DNA from 2 places in the Frigoribacterium sp. PvP032 genome. Region 1 is predicted to be linked to the other one. Evidence: predicted binding sites of a transcription regulator. Region 1 holds the regulator's gene; the other holds the start of a gene.
The links. Region 1 encodes HspR, which represses chaperone genes until heat shock. Its sites were predicted from a motif close to AAGTTGAGTCNNNNNGACTCAACTT; they were not measured.
Positions count from the first base shown of each region.

Region 1 (8,406 bases):
CCGCGCCCTCGGGGAGGGAGTCGCCCCCGTCCGCACGCCGCACCTCCACCCGGTCGGCCAGCCCTGCGGCGGCGATCGTCGCCCGCGCGGAGGAGACGGCCGCGGACGACTGGTCGGTCGCCACGACCAGCGCCGCGGGTGCGCGTCGTGCGTAGGCCGCGGCGAGGAGGCCCGTGCCGCAGCCGAGGTCGACGACCGAGGCGACCTCTGGCATCCGGTCGACGAGAGCCAGCAGCTGGCGGGTGCCGATGTCGACGCCCGACCCGGCGAACGCGGCGCCGTGGGCGACCACGGTGAGGCCGAGGTCGGCGTGGTGCTGCGACCGCGGCCACGGCGCCGAGCCGCCCGGGCGCGGTCCGGAGGCCGTCAGCAGCCTCGACTTCTGCCGGGCCAGCCCCGCGGACACCTGGCCGAGGTGGCGGCCGAGCACGTCGTTCATCGCGCGGGTCATGTGCTTGAGCCGGCCGCCGGCGAGCACGACGACGCCGGGGTCGGCGTGGGCCGCCACGAGCGCGGCGACCTCGTCGAGCGCGTCGAGGGAACGCGGCAGCTGCACGAGCACGAGACGGGCCCCGTCGACGAGCGCGGGGTCGAGGTCGTGGTGCACGACGGCGTCGAGCGGCACGCCGAGCCTGGCGGCGTTGGCGACGAGGGCACGCTCACCCGAGAGCGCGTCCTGGTGCACGCGGACGGAGGAGGCGCCTCCTGCGATCGCTCCGAGCGTCAGCGCCCCGTACCGGTCGCCGATCACCACGACCGGCGGGCCGTCGAGGAGGCGCGGCTCGGCCTCGTCGAGCAGGAGGCGGTCGGTCGCGTCGTGCGCCACCAGCTCGGGGGCCTCGACGTCGGGCCACCGGCGGAGCTGGTCGAAGTCGATCACGCCACGAGGCTACCGGGCACGCGGGGCGAGACACCCCGGAGTGGACGGTGCACCCCCGAACGACGCGGTGCATGGTCCACTTCGGGGTGCACCGTCCACGACGCCGGGATCCGGGTCAGCGCTCGGGGCGCCAGACCACCACGGCCGTCTGACGTCGGGGACGCATGCCCTGGCGCAGCGGCACCACGCCGCTCTCGCCCGCCGCGAAGACCCGGGCGCCGGGCCGGTTGACCAGCTCGTCGGCGAGGGCTCGCTCGAGCTCGCGCACGCGGGACTGCAGGGAGGTCACCTGGTTCTCGAGCTCGAGGATGCGCTTGATGCCCTCGAGCGAGACTCCCTCGCCGCCCAGCCGGCCGATCTCGCGCAGCTGGACGACGTCGCGCATCGAGTAACGACGCGACTTGCCCGCCGTCCGCTGCGGGACGACGAGGCCGAGCCGGTCGTACTGCCGCAGCGTCTGGGCGTGCATGCCCGCGAGCTCCGCGGCGGTCGCGATGGCGAAGAGCGGCGAGTTCTCGTCCACGGTGTCCATGGTGGTCACGCCTGCGCGCGGGCCCTGACGATGAGGTCGTCGCGGGGGTTCTCGGCCGGGAGGGCCGCGGCCAGGGCCTCGACCGCCTCCTTCGCCTTGTCGCTGAGGTGCGACGGCACGGCCACCTGGACGGTGGCGAGCAGGTCGCCGGTGCCCGTCTTGGTGACGACGCCGCGGCCCTTGACACGCAGCACGCGCCCGGACGGGGTGCCCGGCGCGACGCGCAGCCGCACGGGATCGCCGCCGAGGGTCGGCACCTCGATGGTCGCGCCGAGCGCCGCCTCCGCGAACGTGACCGGCACGTCGAGGCGCAGGTTCTGGCCGTCGAGCTCGAACACCGGGTGCTTGCGCACGGCGATGGTGAGGACCATGTCGCCGCCCTCGCCGCCGTCGGGGCTGGGCTCGCCCTTGCCGCGGAGCCGGATCTTCTGCCCGTCGTGCACGCCGGCGGGGATCCGGACCTTCATCGGCCGACCGTTCGCGCCCTGCAGCGAGATCGTCTCGCCGACGACCGCGGTCTGGAAGTCGAGCGTCGTCGTGGCCGTCATGTCGCGGCCCTTCTGCGGGCCGCCGTAGCCGCGGAAGCCGCCGCTCGTCTGGCCGAAGCCGCCGCCGCCGAACATGCCGCCGAAGATGTCGTCGAAGCCGCCGCCACCGCCGCCCTGCTGGCGGTACTGCGGGCGCTGGCCGCCCTGGCCGAACATGCCGCCGAAGACGTCCTCGAAGCCGCCGCCACCGCCTCCTGGGCCGCCGCTGCCCGCCGTGAAGCGCGCTCCGGAGCCCATGGCACGGACCTGGTCGTACTCGCGACGCTGCTCGGGGTCGGAGAGCACCGAGTTGGCCTCGCTCACCTCTTTGAACTTCGCCTCTGAGGCCGCGTCGCCCGGGTTGGAGTCGGGGTGGTACTTGCGGGCGAGCTTGCGGTAGACCTTCTTGAGCTCTGCCGGAGTCACGTCCTTGGAGACACCGAGAACGGCGTAGAAGTCCTTGTCGAACCAGTCCTGGCTGGCCATCCGGCACCTCCTCTCTCGTGTATGCGGCCCCGCTCGAGAGCGGAAGGCCGGGGAATGTGGGAGGCGGCGGGCCCCTTCTCGAGGAGCCCACCGCCCGTCGCGACTCGCGTCGCGGATGCCGCTACTGCGGCGTGTGCACCGCGACCTTGGCGGCCCGGATGACCCGGTCGCCGATCTTGTAGCCCGGCTCGATCACGTCGGCCACGGTGTTGACCGTGACGTCGGCGCTCGGCAGCTGGACCAGCGCGTCGTGCATGGTGGGGTCGAAGACCTCGCCCTTCTCGCCGACCTGCACGAGCCCGAACTTGTCGAGCCCGCCGCGGATCTTCTGCGCCACGATCACCATCGGGCCCTCGGCCAGGTCGCCGTGCTTCTCGGCACGGGCCAGGTCGTCGAGCGCGGGGAGGAGCGAGCGCACGACCTCGGCGACGACCGCCTCGCGGTTCGCCTCGCGGTCGCGCTCGACGCGCCTCCGGAAGTTCACCAGCTCGGCCTGCGCCCGCAGCATGTCCTGGCGCATGTCCGCGACGAGGTCGCGGCTGGCCGCGTCGAGGATGGCCTCGTCGTCGGCGCTGAGCGGCTCGGCCCCTTCGGCCTCGCCCTCGGCTGCCATCTCGGCGGCCGCCTCGGCCGCGCCCTCCGGCGCCTCGGCGCCCTCGGGCACCTCGACGTCGGGGGCCTCGGCCTCGATCAGCTCGTCGGGGTCGGTGACCGCGGCGGTGCCGCCGTCCTCGGAGGGGGCGGCCGGCTCGGGACGCACCTCGCCCGTCTCGGGGTCGATGCGGCGCTTGTCGTTCACCACCGGCTCGTCAGGCGTCTTGTCGTTCTGGTCTGCCATCGGGGGCCCCTACTTCTTGTCGTTGTCGTCGTCGTCCACGACCTCGGCGTCGACGATGTCCTCGTCGTCGCCCTGGGCCTGGCCGTCGGCGGGGGCGCCGTCGGCACCGGCCGCGCCCGCGGCACCGGCCTGGTCGCCCTGGCTCTGCGAGTAGATCGCCTGGCCGAGCTTCGACTGGCTCTCGTTCAGCTTGTCGAAGGCGGGCTTGATCGCGGTGTCGTCGTCGCCGGCGAGCGCGGTCTTCAGCGAGTCGACGTCGGCCTGGACCTCGGACTTGACGTCGTCGGGCAGCTTGTCGTCGTTCTCCTTGATGAGCTTCTCGATCGAGTAGACGAGCTGCTCGGCGTTGTTGCGGGTCTCGTTCGCCTCGCGACGCGCCTTGTCCTCTGCCGCGTTCTCCTCGGCCTCGCGGACCATGCGCTCGATGTCGTCCTTCGAGAGCGACGAGCCGCCCGAGATGACCATCGACTGCTCCTTGCCGGTGCCCTTGTCCTTCGCGGACACGTGCACGATGCCGTTGGCGTCGATGTCGAAGGTGACCTCGACCTGCGGCACGCCGCGGGGGGCCGGTGCGATGCCGGTCAGCTCGAAGGTGCCGAGGTTCTTGTTGTCGCGGGTGAACTCGCGCTCGCCCTGGAAGACCTGGATCGCGACGGACGGCTGGTTGTCGTCGGCCGTGGTGAAGGTCTCGCTGCGCTTGGTCGGGATGGCCGTGTTGCGCTCGATGAGCTTCGTCATCGCGCCGCCCTTGGTCTCGATGCCGAGGCTCAGGGGGGTGACGTCGATGAGGAGGACGTCCTTGCGCTCGCCCTTCAGCACGCCGGCCTGCAGCGCGGCGCCGACGGCGACGACCTCGTCAGGGTTGACGCCCTTGTTGGGCTCCTGGCCGCCGGTCAGCGACTTGACGACCTCGGTGACGGCGGGCATGCGGGTGGAGCCGCCGACGAGCACGACGTGCGCGATGTCGGAGACCTTGACGCCCGCCTCCTTGATGACGTCGTTGAAGGGCTTCTTGGTGCGGTCGAGCAGGTCGGAGGTCCACTGCTCGAACTGCGAGCGCGAGATGGTCTCGTCCAGGTTGAGCGGGCCGTCGGCGGTGAGCGTCAGGTACGGCAGCTGGATGGAGGTGGACGTGGAGGAGCTGAGCTCCTTCTTGGCCTGCTCGGCCGCCTCCTTCAGGCGCTGCTTCGCGATCTTGTCGGCCGAGAGGTCGACACCGTGAGCGTCCTTGAACTTCTTGATCAGGTGCTCGACGATGCGGTTGTCCCAGTCGTCGCCGCCGAGGCGGTTGTCGCCGGAGGTGCTGCGGACCTGGATCGTCGAGAAGTCGTCGTCCTTGCCCACCTCGAGGAGGGACACGTCGAACGTGCCGCCACCGAGGTCGAAGACGAGGATGAGCTCGTCCTCCTTGCCCTTGTCGAGGCCGTAGGCGAGCGCCGCAGCGGTGGGCTCGTTGATGATGCGGAGCACGTTGAGGCCCGCGATCTCGCCGGCCTCCTTCGTGGCCTGGCGCTCGGAGTCGTTGAAGTACGCGGGCACCGTGACGACGGCGTCGGTCACGTCCTCGCCGAGGTACTGCTCGGCGTCGCGCTTCAGCTTGCCGAGGATGCGGGCGCTGATCTCCTGCGGGGTGTACTTCTTGTCGTCGATCTCGACCTTCCAGTCGGTGCCGACGTGGCGCTTGACGCTCGCGATGGTGCGGTCGACGTTGGTGACGGCCTGGCGCTTGGCGGTCTCGCCGACCAGCACCTCGCCGTCCTTCGTGAAGGCGACGACCGAGGGGGTCGTGCGGAGGCCCTCGGCGTTCGCGATGACCGTGGGCTCGCCGCCCTCGAGGACGCTGACGACCGAGTTGGTGGTTCCGAGGTCGATTCCTACTGCACGTGCCATGGGTGGCTCTCCTTGTCTCTGGTGCTTCGCCCGGCTCGCCGGGAAGTGGTCCGCGGACCTTGAGTCCGCTGGCATCAACTTTACTCACGGTGCCGTTCGAGTCAAGCCGTGAACCTGAAAGTTGAGCCAGAACGACTCAAGGAGGTGCGGTGCGGGTCTGCGGGACCCGCCCTCGCCCCCAGTGCAGGTGCACCACCTCCTGCGCGTCACCGGCGCCGACTAGGTTGACCCCCATGACCGCAGCGCAGACGCTCGCCGACGCCACCCCGATCCCCCGCCGCCGGGTCGTCTCGTGGGCGCTGTGGGACTGGGGCTCGGCCGCGTTCAACGCCGTCGTCACCTCGTTCGTGTTCAGCACGTACCTGGCGAGCGGCGCCTTCGTCGACCCCGAGATCGTCGCCGCGGCGGGCGACGACACCCGCAACCCCGCGCTCGTGCTCGCCAAGGCCGAGAACGCGACGGTCATCTCGACCGCGCTCACGATCGCCGGCGTGCTGATCGCGCTGCTCGCCCCCGTGCTCGGGCAGCGCAGCGACGGCTCCGGCCGCCGCAAGCTCTGGCTGGCGATCAACACGGGCCTCGTCGTGCTGGCGATGCTCGCCATGGTGTTCGTCGCGCCCGCGCCCGGCTACCTCGTCTTCGGCGCCGCGCTGCTCGCCGTCGGCAACCTCTTCTTCGAGTTCGCGAGCGTCAGCTACAACGCGATGCTCGTGCAGGTCTCGACGCCCAAGACCATCGGCAAGGTGTCCGGCTTCGGCTGGGGCCTCGGCTACGTCGGCGGCATCGTGCTGCTGTTGCTGCTGCTCGTCGCGTTCTTGCAGAGCTTCGGCGAGGAGGGGCGGGGCGGCCTGTTCGGCGTCGCGACCGGCACCGAGGGCGGCGCGTGGGACGTCCGCCTCTCGATCGTCGTCGCGGCCGTGTGGTTCGCCGTCTTCGCGGTGCCGGTGCTGCTCAGCGTGCCCGAGCTGCCTGCCGCGCCGGGACGACCGCGGGTCGGGATCGTGGGCTCGTACCGCCTCCTCGGCTCGACCATCGCGAAGCTCTGGCGCACCAACCGCCAGGTGCTGCTGTTCCTGCTGGCGAGCGCGGTGTTCCGCGACGGGCTCGCCGCCGTGTTCACTTTCGGCGCGATCATCGCCGCCCAGGTGTTCGGCTTCACGCCGAGCATGGTGATCTACTTCGCGGTCGGGGCGAACCTCGTCGCCGGGATCGGCACCTTCGTGGGCGGCTGGCTGGACGACAAGGTCGGCGCGAAGACCATCATCGTGGGGGCCCTCGCCGGGCTCGTCGTCGCTGCCTTCGCAGTGCTCGCGATCGGCACCTCGACGAACCTGTTCTGGGTGTTCGGGCTCGCGCTCGCGCTCTTCGTCGGGCCGATCCAGTCGGCGAGCAGGTCGTTCCTGGCGCGGGTGACGCCTCCCGGACGCGAGGGCGAGATCTTCGGGCTCTACGCGACGACCGGGCGCGCGGTGAGCTTCCTGGCGCCGGGGCTCTTCACGCTGTTCGTCGGGCTGACGGGCGACACCCGGTTCGGGATCATCGGCATCGCGCTCGTGCTGCTCGCCGGCCTCGTGCTGATGCTGCCGGTCAAGACGGTGCAGCGCGCGATCGACTGACCCGGCTGCTGCTGCCGCCGCTCCTCCTCCTCCCCCTCCTCCGCCTCCTCCGCCCCCTCCTCATTCAGGAAGATCGGTCCTGAGTCGTGCGGAATCAGGATCGTGGCTCCTGTCTTGTGCACAGATCAGGAAGCACGAGGGCCGCGTTCCTGAATGCGGCTCGGTGACGATCGAGTGCCCCGGGTTCCTCCGCCTGCGCAGGATTCAGGAACCTAGGCTGCGCGGTTCCTGACTCGTGCACGACTCAGGACTCGCACTCCCACCGCCGCACGGCTCAGGACAGGAGTTCCTGAATGAGGAGGCGGCGGCGGCGGCGAGGGGGCGTGCACCTGTCATGCCCCGCACAGGCACAGAGCACGAGTCTGGCCCGGCACCGCACGGCGGGCGGCCCGCGCCCTAGCCTGGTCGGGTGACTTCATTCGACGACGCCTACGAGCTCCGCACCTTCCCCGCCGCGACCGACGACGCGGCGACCGACGCCTGGCTCGCCTCCTGCCGCCTGGGGTTCCACGAGAGCACGGACACCGCCGAGGGGGCGGCCGGTGACGCCCGACGCGCGGCCGCCGACGGCCGCGTGCTGACGGGAGTGCACCCGCGCGAGCCGCGTCCCGGCAGCCTCGACGACGACGCCTGGCCCGTCGCGACGTTCGAGTCGTTCACCAAGACCCTGCACGTCGGCGGCGGCACGCTGCTGCCCGCGCACCTGATCTCGGGCGTCACCGTGCAGCCGACCCACCGACGTCGCGGCATCCTGCGGCGGATGATGACCGACGACCTCGCCCGAGCCGCTGAGGCAGGCCTCGCCGTCGCGGCGCTGACCGCGAGCGAGGCGAGCATCTACCGCCGGTTCGGCTTCGGCACGGCGACCCGCGAGCGCACCGTGACGATCGACCGCCGCCGGCCCGTCCGGCTGCTCGCCCCGACCACGGGCACCGTCGAGCTCGTCCCCGTCACCGGCCTCGAGCCCGTCGCCCGCGAGGTGTTCGCCGGCTTCCACGCGCGGACGCCCGGCTCGATCGACCGGCACGCCGGCAGCTGGAACGGGCGGCTCGGGCTCGCGACGGGCGACGACCAGAAGCCCGACCGCAGCCTGCGGGCGGCCGTGCACCGCGCCTCCTCGGGTCAGGTCGACGGGTACGTCACCTACCGGGTGACCGAGAAGGCGGGCGAGAGGGCGACCGAGACCGTGCTCGAGGTCGTCGACCTCGTGACGTCCACCGACGAGGCCTACCTCGCCCTGTGGGAACTGCTGCTCACGATCGACCTCGTCACGTCGGTCACGTGGGCGGCCGCGCCCCTCGACGACCCGCTCGTGCACGCGATCGACGACGCGCGGGCCGTCCGGGTCACGCACGAGCAGGACCACATCTGGCTGCGCCTGCTCGACGTGGCCGCCGCGTTCTCCGCACGCCCGTGGGCTGCCGACGGCGTCGTGACGGTCGCCGTGTCGGACGGTCTCGGCCACGCCAGGGGCACCTGGCGACTGGCGAGCGCAGGAGGCGCGGGCACGGCCGAGCGCACCGCCGACGGCCACGCAGACCTGCAGCTCGACGTCGCGACCCTCGGCTCGCTGTGGCTCGGCGGGGTCGACCCCGTGACGCTGACCGCAGCGGGACTCGTGCGCGAGCTGCGGGCCG
Region 1 covers NZ_JAFIBM010000001.1:423,941-432,346, reverse strand. The annotation lists gene JOE35_RS02050 (class I SAM-dependent methyltransferase) at 1-880, opposite strand, end outside; gene JOE35_RS02045 (heat shock protein transcriptional repressor HspR) at 996-1,412, opposite strand; gene JOE35_RS02040 (DnaJ C-terminal domain-containing protein) at 1,418-2,425, opposite strand; gene JOE35_RS02035 (nucleotide exchange factor GrpE) at 2,547-3,263, opposite strand; gene dnaK (molecular chaperone DnaK) at 3,273-5,153, opposite strand; gene JOE35_RS02025 (MFS transporter) at 5,387-6,769, shown strand; gene JOE35_RS02020 (GNAT family N-acetyltransferase) at 7,179-8,406, shown strand, end outside.

Region 2 (8,406 bases), 2.5 Mb from region 1:
CCCGGCGACGAGGGCGAGCACGACGACCCCGACGACCTGCAGGGCGAAGAGGCGGGTGGCGATGCTGGCGCGGCGCATCGTCCGGGCTTCCCTCGAGGTCCGCCCCTAGAGGACGGGCTCGACCAGCCGCACGTGCGACACGGCGACCCGCGTCGGCTCTCCGGCGAAGGCCGCAGCACGGGCCTCGGACGCCAGGTACTCCGCCTCGAGCGCCAGGAAAGCGTCGGCGTCGCCGGGAGCGCTGACGGCCCAGGTGAACTCGTCGACGTCGCGGTCGGCGTACGCGAACTCGATCGTGAAGCCCGAGGAGGTGCGGGCCGGCACCAGCCGGGAGCCGAACCAGGCGACGAAGTCGTCGAGCACCCCGGGGGCGAGCTCGTAGCGGCGCAGCTGGACGGTCTTCACGGTGACGTCGTCGTCGGTCATGGCGCCACCCTAGCGACCGCCGCAGACACACCCGAGTCCGCCGCGAACACTATGAACGCAAGCTCGTGCCCCGGGCGCACCGAGGTCATGCTGGCCCGATCCACCCGCCGACCGGCGACGACGTCGTCCCGGTCACGAGCACGAGGACCACCGATGGCAACGACGCCCTCCCCCCGAGACGACACGATCCACCGTTCGCCCCTCTCGCGCCTCCGGCGGATCGAGAAGTCGCACTGGCTCTACATCGCCGTGATCGTCGCGGTCGGGGCCGGCATCCTCGTCGGCCTCACCGCACCCGACGTGGCGGTGCAGCTGAAGCCGATCGGCACCGCGTTCGTGTCGCTGATCTCGATGATGATCGCGCCGGTGATCTTCTGCACGATCGTGCTCGGCGTCGGCTCGATCGCGAAGGCGGCGACCGTCGGCAAGGTCGGCGGGCTCGCGCTCGGCTACTTCATCGCGATGTCGACCTTCGCGCTGGCGATCGGCCTGGTCGTCGGCAACCTGATCCACCCGGGCGAGGGCCTGATGGTCGGCAGCACCGGCTACGAGGCACCGGTCAGCGCGGAGGCGGGCGGCACCGCTGGCTTCCTGCTCGGCATCATCCCCGAGACGCTCGTCTCGTCGCTGACCAGCGGCTCGATCCTGCAGACGCTCTTCGTGGCCCTGCTCGTCGGCTTCGCGCTGCAGCGGATGGGCGCCCGCGGCGCGACGATCCTCGAGGGGGTCCGCAACCTGCAGGTGCTGGTGTTCCGCATCCTCGCGATGATCATGTGGGTCGCCCCGATCGGTGCGTTCGGCGCCATCGCGGCCGTCGTCGGCGAGACCGGCGTCGCCGCGATCGTCGCGCTCGCGACCCTGATGATCGCGTTCTACGTCACCTGCATCGTGTTCGTCGCGGGAGTGCTCGGCACGGTGCTGAAGCTCGTCACGGGCATCAACATCTTCCGGGTCATGCGCTACCTCGGCCGCGAGTACCTGCTGATCGTGTCGACCTCGTCGAGCGAGGTGGCCCTGCCCCGCCTCATCGCGAAGATGGAGCACCTCGGCGTCTCGAAGCCCGTCGTCGGCATCACGGTGCCCACCGGCTACTCGTTCAACCTCGACGGCACGGCGATCTACCTGACGATGGCGTCGCTGTTCATCGCCAACGCGATGGGCACTCCGCTGAGCGTGGGGGAGCAGCTCTCGCTGCTGCTGTTCATGATGATCGCCTCGAAGGGCGCCGCAGGGGTCACCGGTGCCGGCATCGCGACGCTCGCCGGAGGCCTGCAGGCGCACCGCCCCGACCTGGTCGACGGGGTCGGCGTCATCGTCGGCATCGACCGCTTCATGTCGGAGGCCCGCGCCCTCACGAACTTCACCGGCAACGCCGTAGCGACTTTGCTCGTCGGCACCTGGACCCGCGAGGTCGACAAGGAGCAGGTCGAGCGCGTGCTCGGCGGCCGGTCGCCCTTCGACGAGTCGACGATGAGCGCCGACGGCCACGGCGACGCGGCCCACGCAGCCGCCTCAGGGGCCGGTGCCGAGGAGGCGGCGGCCGAGACCACGGGACCGGCGCGCGACGAGCGCATCTCGACCGACACGGTGCGGACGATCGTCGGCGGCGACGAGCGGGTCTCGCGCCGCTGAGGCGCGGCCGCCGCCGCCGTCGCCGTCGCCGCCGCGAAGCACCCCGCAGTGGACGATGCACCCCGTGACCACGGGGTGCATCGTCCACTACGGGGTGCCTGAGGGCGGGACGCCTGGACGGGTCAGCCGTCGTCGTCCGCGGACGGGTCCCAGTACGGCCGGTGCTCACCGACCGTCTCGGCGAGTGCCTGCAGCGCGAACGTGCTCACCCGCGCCTCCTACGCGCTCGTCGACGCCGTGTCGGCACCGGTGCGAGTCGACTCGGACCCGGCCTGCGTCGTGCCGATGCCCGAGCCAGACGCCGTCTCGACGGCCGTCGCCGGGCTGGTCGTCACCTCGATGCGGCGCGGGGCGGCCTTCTGCGTCACCGGGATGACGATCGAGAGGACGCCGGCGTCGTAGTGCGCCGAGATGCCGCTCGCGTCGACTCCCTCGCCCAGGCTGAACTGGCGAAGGTACGAGCCGTGCGGGCGCTCCTTCGCGAGCCACTGTGCGCCGGTGCGGGCGTCGGCCGTCCGCTGGGCCTTGACGGTGAGCACCTGGCCGTCCACGTCGACGTCGACGCTGCCGGGGTCGACGCCCGGCATGTCGGCGGAGAGCACGTAGCGGTCGCCGTCGCGGTACAGGTCGACGGGCATCTGCCGCGGGCCCTGCCGCGTCGCGAGCAGGCTGCCGGCGAGGCGGTCGAGCTCGGTGAAAGGATCGAAGGTCATGGCCATGATGAAGAGTCCCCTTCCGTGACGGAGTCGGTGTCGTGTCAAGAGTTGAGTCGGTGTGGCTCAACTCGGTGACTCGATGCTAGGACGCCGTCGCGGCCCGTAGCTCGGAGATCGCTCAGATCCCGCTCGGAGATCGCTCGGAGCCGCGACCGGAGGTGCGTCAGGCTCCCCGCACGGATGCGGCCACCTGGGCCACCGCCTCCTCGACGGCGATCCGTCGGCCCTCCGCGTCGTCCCGCTCGCTGTTGTGCACCCACGCCGTGATGCCGCGTCGGGCTCCGACGTAGTCGACGATCCCGTGCCTGACCTGCGTCTCGAGAGCCTGCTCGTAGCCGTGCTTCTCGTAGGTCGAGGCACTGTCGCCGGCCACGAGGAGGAGGTGGATCGTGAGCCCGCCGAGGTTGCGTCGCATCCCGGTGCCGCCCTCGGCGCCGTCGACGTCGAACGCCCAGCCGTTCACGAACACCCGGTCGATCCACCCCTTGAGCAGGGCCGGCATCGACCACCACCAGACGGGGAAGACGAGCACGAGGTGGTCGGCGGCGTCGAGACGGCGGTGCTCGGCTGCGACGTCGTCGGGGAACTCGCCGCCGACCCGGTAGGTGTGACGGTCGGCGGCGCCGAACCGCGGGTCGAAGCCCTCGGCGGCGAGATCGGCGATCTCGACCTCGCCGGGCTCCAGCGCCGCCCGCACCAGCTCGGCGATGCCGGCGGTGAGCGACTCGGGGTCAGGATGGGCGGTGACGATGAGCGTCTTCATGAGGCCCAGTCAAGCGGCTCGGGCTGGCCTCCCGCCGCCTCCTAGAGTGGGGTCCTCCACCTGGCCCACGGAGGAGCGCCATGACCACGTCCCCGTCCCCGGACACGTCCCCGGACACGTCCCCGGACACGTCCCCGATCCCACCTCGGCCTCTGCGGCCTCTGCGGCCCTCGGCACCCGGCGAGCGGGACCGGCCCGACGGTCGCGGTCGCACCGGCCTCGACACGGTCGGGCGCGACCTCGAGGGCAACCCCGACGTGGTGGTGCGCGACGTCGAGGTCACCTCCGACGGCTGGCACGTGCTGCGGCGCACCACCTTCGACGTCCGCGGACGGGACGGGGCCTGGACGACGCAGCAGCGCGAGACCTACGACCGCGGCAACGGCGCGACGATCCTGCTCGTCGACCCTGCCCGCGACACCGTCCTGCTGACCCGCCAGTTCCGGTTCCCGGCGTACGTCAACGACCACCCGGACGGGATGCTCGTCGAGGCCGCCGCTGGCCTGCTCGACGAGGACGACCCGGAGACGGCGATCCGTCGCGAGGCGAGCGAGGAGCTGGGCGTCGAGGTCGGCGCGCTCACGCACGTGTTCGACGCCTACATGAGCCCGGGATCCGTCACCGAGCGGGTGCACTTCTACGCCGCCGAGTACAGCCCCGCCGACCGGACGAGCGCCGGCGGGGGAGTGGCCGACGAGGGCGAGGAGATCGAGGTGCTCGAGCTGTCGTTCGCCGAGGCGCTGGCCATGGTCGACGACGGCCGGATCGTCGACGGCAAGACCATCATGCTGTTGCAGTGGGCGGCACTCCGCCGACTCACGACGGGCGGCCTCGGCTAGCGGGCTCGGCCAGCCCAGCCGGCGACCTCAGCCCTCGCGCAGCACCTTCGTCATGGCGCGGCCGCGCGCGACCTCGTCGACCAGCTTGTCGAGGCGTCGGATCTGCTGCATCAGCTCGTCGTCGAGCTCCTCGATGCGGACGCCGCAGATCACGCCGGTCACGAGCGAGGCCCTGGGGTTCAGCTCGGCGGCGGCGAAGAAGTCGCGGAAGGTCGTGCGCGCGGCGAGGTGCCCGGCGAGCCGCGCGTCGTCGTAGCCGGTCAGCCACGAGATCACCGTGTCGACCTCGGCCCGCGTGTGGCCCTTCCGCTCGGCCTTCGCGACGTAGAGCGGGTAGACGTCGGCGAACGCGGTGTCGAAGATGCGGCCGTTGCGGTCCATGGCGGCAGCGTAGCTGCGCGAGCCGCCCCCGTCAGCCCTCGCGCGCCTCCCTCGCCCGGCCCCTGATCGCGGTGATCACGTCGGTCTTGGCGTCGGCGTAGTCGTTCATGTCGTCCCAGTGGCGGGCGAGCAGGTCACGCTTCGTCCGCTCGTACAGCGCGCGGTCGTCGTCGTCACGGCGCAGGTGGTCGCGCAGGAGGAGGTACTCGGCCACCGCAGGAGCCCCGCGGTCGTACACGTGCACGTGCACGTCGCGCTCGGGCGTGCGCACCAGCCGGTGTCCCGGCTCGCGCACACGCAGCAGGTAGCCGGCGGCGAGCAGGGGCTCCAGCCAGTCCTCCTCGGCGGTGACGTCGTCGACCGCGACGACGACGTCGACGATCGGCTTGGCGGCCAGCCCGGGCACCGAGGTCGAGCCGATGTGCTCGACGTCGGCGCGGGTGCCGGTCGTCGCGAGTGCGTCGACGATGCGCCGCTCGTGCTCGCGGTAGAGCTCGGGCCAGCGCGGGTCGTAGTCGTGCAGCGTGACCGCCACGGCCTCGGGGCCGCCGACGAGGTCGACCTCGGTCACGTCGGCGCGGCGGCGGGGGCGGGGCTCGTCGGTCACGGGACCATCCTCGCAGCCGGGTCGCCTGGGCCGCAGCCGAACGACCTGCCATGCTCGAGATCCACGAGCGGGGGAGACGACCATGGACGAGGGACTGCTCTACGACCTGTGCAGCCGAGCACGACGCGTGCAGGCGGCGCGCAGCTCGGAGGCGAGCCTGCAGGGGCTCACCGACCTGATCCGGGCCGCGGCCGACCCTCGGGGCAGGCGCTCCGACCTCGAGATCCACCAGCTGATCGAGTCGGCGCCGCAGCCCGTCGGCATGCGCTGGAGCGTCGCGCAGCTCGAGGCGCTCGCGGCTGCCCGGAGCGACGCCCCCGCCGACTTCGACGAGGACGACGCCGACGACTACGAGGAGGCGCAGGCCGCGCTCCTGAGGGCGGTCGGCAAGGACGACGGCGAGCCCGCGAGCGGCCCCGTCGGCGTCGCGAAGAACGTGCTCGAGCAGCTGCTGCACCGCTGGTTCTGACCCGGTCCCGGGCGGGGGCCCGGGCCGGGGTGCGAATTCCCTCGTGGGCCGGAGGCGGCACACGGCGTCATCCGACCCCGCTTTCGTCCATGATGGTCCCGTGACCGACACCGACACCGCCAAGCGACCCGACGGAGCCAGCCGAGACGACGTCAGGGGGGCGGTCGACACGGACCTGCGTGCCGACGTGAGCTTCCTGGGCAGCCTGCTCGGGCGCGTGCTCACAGAGGCCGGCGGCCCCGACCTGCTGGCCGACGTCGAGCGGCTCCGCGCCGCCGTCATCTCCGCCTACGAGGACGCCGCCGCGGGCCACGCCGGCAAGACGGACTCGGCCGAGCCCGTCGACCGCGCCGGCGAGATCGTCGCGGAGCTCGACCAGGAGCGCGCCGAGCAGGTCGCTCGGGCGTTCACCGTCTACTTCCACCTCTCGAACCTCGCCGAGGAGCACCACCGCGTCCGCGTGCTGCGCCGCCGCCGTGAGCGCGCCGACTCGCTGCCCGCGGCCGTCGAGCGGCTCGTCGACGAGCTGGGGGCCGAGGAGGCGTCGGCACGTCTGCAGGCACTGCGGTTCCAGCCCGTCTTCACCGCGCACCCCACCGAGGCCCGCCGTCGTGCGGTCGCGAGCACCATCCGCCGCATCAGCGACCTGCTCGACGAGCGCGACGCCGCGCAGAGCACAGCCGACCTGCTCGAGACCGAGCGCCGCCTCCTCGAGGAGATCGACGTGCTGTGGCGCACCTCGCCGCTCCGCACCACGCGCCCGACCCCGCTCGACGAGGTCCGCACCGCGATGAACGTCTTCGACCAGACGCTCTTCGAGGTCGTGCCGCACGTCTACCGCGTGCTCGACGACCGCCTGAACGGCGACGCGGCAGGTCGCCAGCCGGTGGCCGCCCCGGCGTTCATGCGCTTCAGCAGCTGGATCGGCGGCGATCGCGACGGCAACCCGCACGTCACCGCCGAGGTCACCCGTGCCGCCGCCGAGATCGCGTCCGAGCACGTGCTGCTCGGCCTGCACCGCGCGGCGAGCCGGATCGGCGGCACGCTCACCCTCGACGAGGCCGACACCCCGGCCGACGCGGGCGTCCGCGAGCTCGCCGAGCAGCAGCGCGCGCTCGACCCCGACACGGCCTCGCGCATCGGCATCCGCTCGCCCAACGAGACCCATCGCCGGGTGCTGCTCTTCGTCGCCGAGCGGATCGACGCCACCCGACGCGGCGTCGAGGCCCTCGCCTACGCCGGACCCGACGCCCTGCTCGCCGACCTCCGCACCGTCCAGGCGTCGCTGCGTGCGGCCGGGGCCCACCGCGCGGCCAACGGCGAGCTGCAGAACCTCGTCTGGCAGGTCGAGACGTTCGGCTTCCACCTCGCCGAGCTCGAGGTGCGCCAGCACTCGCAGGTGCACCGCACCGCCCTCGAGGAGGCGCGCGCTGGCGGCGAGCTCAGCGAGCAGACCGTCGAGGTGCTGGACGTGTTCCGCACCGTGGCCGAGCTGCAGCAGCGCTTCGGGCGTCGTGCCGCCTCCCGGTACATCGTGTCGTTCACCCAGTCGTCGGCCGACCTCGCGAACGTCGTCGAGCTGGCCGAGCTGGCCCTCGGCTCGGTCGAGGCCGCTCCGGTGCTCGACGTCATCCCGCTGTTCGAGACCTTCGCCGACCTCGAGGCGTCCACGCGCATCCTGGACGAGGCCCTGCAGACCGACGCCGTGCAGCGCCGTCTCGCCGCGACCGGCCGCAAGCTCGAGGTGATGCTCGGCTACTCCGACTCGTCGAAGGACGTCGGCCCCGTCAGCGCCACCTTCGCCCTCTACGACGCGCAGGCGCGCATCGCCGAGTGGGCGCGGAGCAACGACATCGAGCTGACCCTGTTCCACGGCCGCGGCGGCTCGATGGGCCGCGGCGGCGGACCGGCCCACGAGGCCGTCCGCGCCCAGCCGCCCGGGTCGGTCGAGGGCCGGTTCAAGATCACCGAGCAGGGCGAGGTGATCCTCGCGAACTACGGCAACAAGGTGATCGCCGCCCGCCACATCGAGCAGATGGCCGCCGCGACGCTGCACGCGTCGACGCCGTCCACGGCCGCCGCGAACGCCGCCTCCGCCGAGCGCTTCGCCCCCCTCGCCGCCACGATGGACGCCGCCTCGCGCGACGCCTTCTTCGGCCTGGTCAAGGCAGACGGGTTCGCCACCTGGTTCGCCACGGTCACCCCGATGGAGGAGGTGGGCCTGCTCGCGCTCGGCTCGCGTCCCGCACGGCGCGGCCTCTCGGTCGAGTCGCTCGAAGACCTGCGGGCGATCCCGTGGGTGTTCGCGTGGACCCAGGCCCGCATCAACCTCGCCGGCTGGTACGGCCTCGGCTCGGCGCTCGCCGCGGTCGGCGACGTGCAGGTGCTGCGCGAGGCGTACGAGGCGTGGCCGCTGTTCCGCACCATGATCAAGAACGTCGAGCTGTCGCTGGCGAAGACGGACGACCACATCGCCCGCCGCTACCTCGGCCTCGCCGAGCGCGACGACCTCGCCGACCGGGTGCTCGCCGAGATGGCGCTGACCCGCGAGTGGGTGCTCGCGACGAGCGGGT
Region 2 covers NZ_JAFIBM010000001.1:2,915,431-2,923,836, reverse strand. The annotation lists gene JOE35_RS13420 (ATP-binding protein) at 1-78, opposite strand, end outside; gene JOE35_RS13415 (hypothetical protein) at 106-426, opposite strand; gene JOE35_RS13410 (cation:dicarboxylate symporter family transporter) at 580-2,058, shown strand; gene JOE35_RS13405 (Hsp20/alpha crystallin family protein) at 2,277-2,771, opposite strand; gene JOE35_RS13400 (NAD(P)H-dependent oxidoreductase) at 2,938-3,537, opposite strand; gene JOE35_RS13395 (NUDIX domain-containing protein) at 3,618-4,376, shown strand; gene JOE35_RS13390 (DUF2200 domain-containing protein) at 4,404-4,757, opposite strand; gene JOE35_RS13385 (GrpB family protein) at 4,789-5,364, opposite strand; gene JOE35_RS13380 (hypothetical protein) at 5,447-5,833, shown strand; gene JOE35_RS13375 (phosphoenolpyruvate carboxylase) at 5,934-8,406, shown strand, end outside.
Region 2: a site for HspR is predicted at 2,820-2,844, ahead of JOE35_RS13405 (Hsp20/alpha crystallin family protein). Genes of this name have one in related genera too.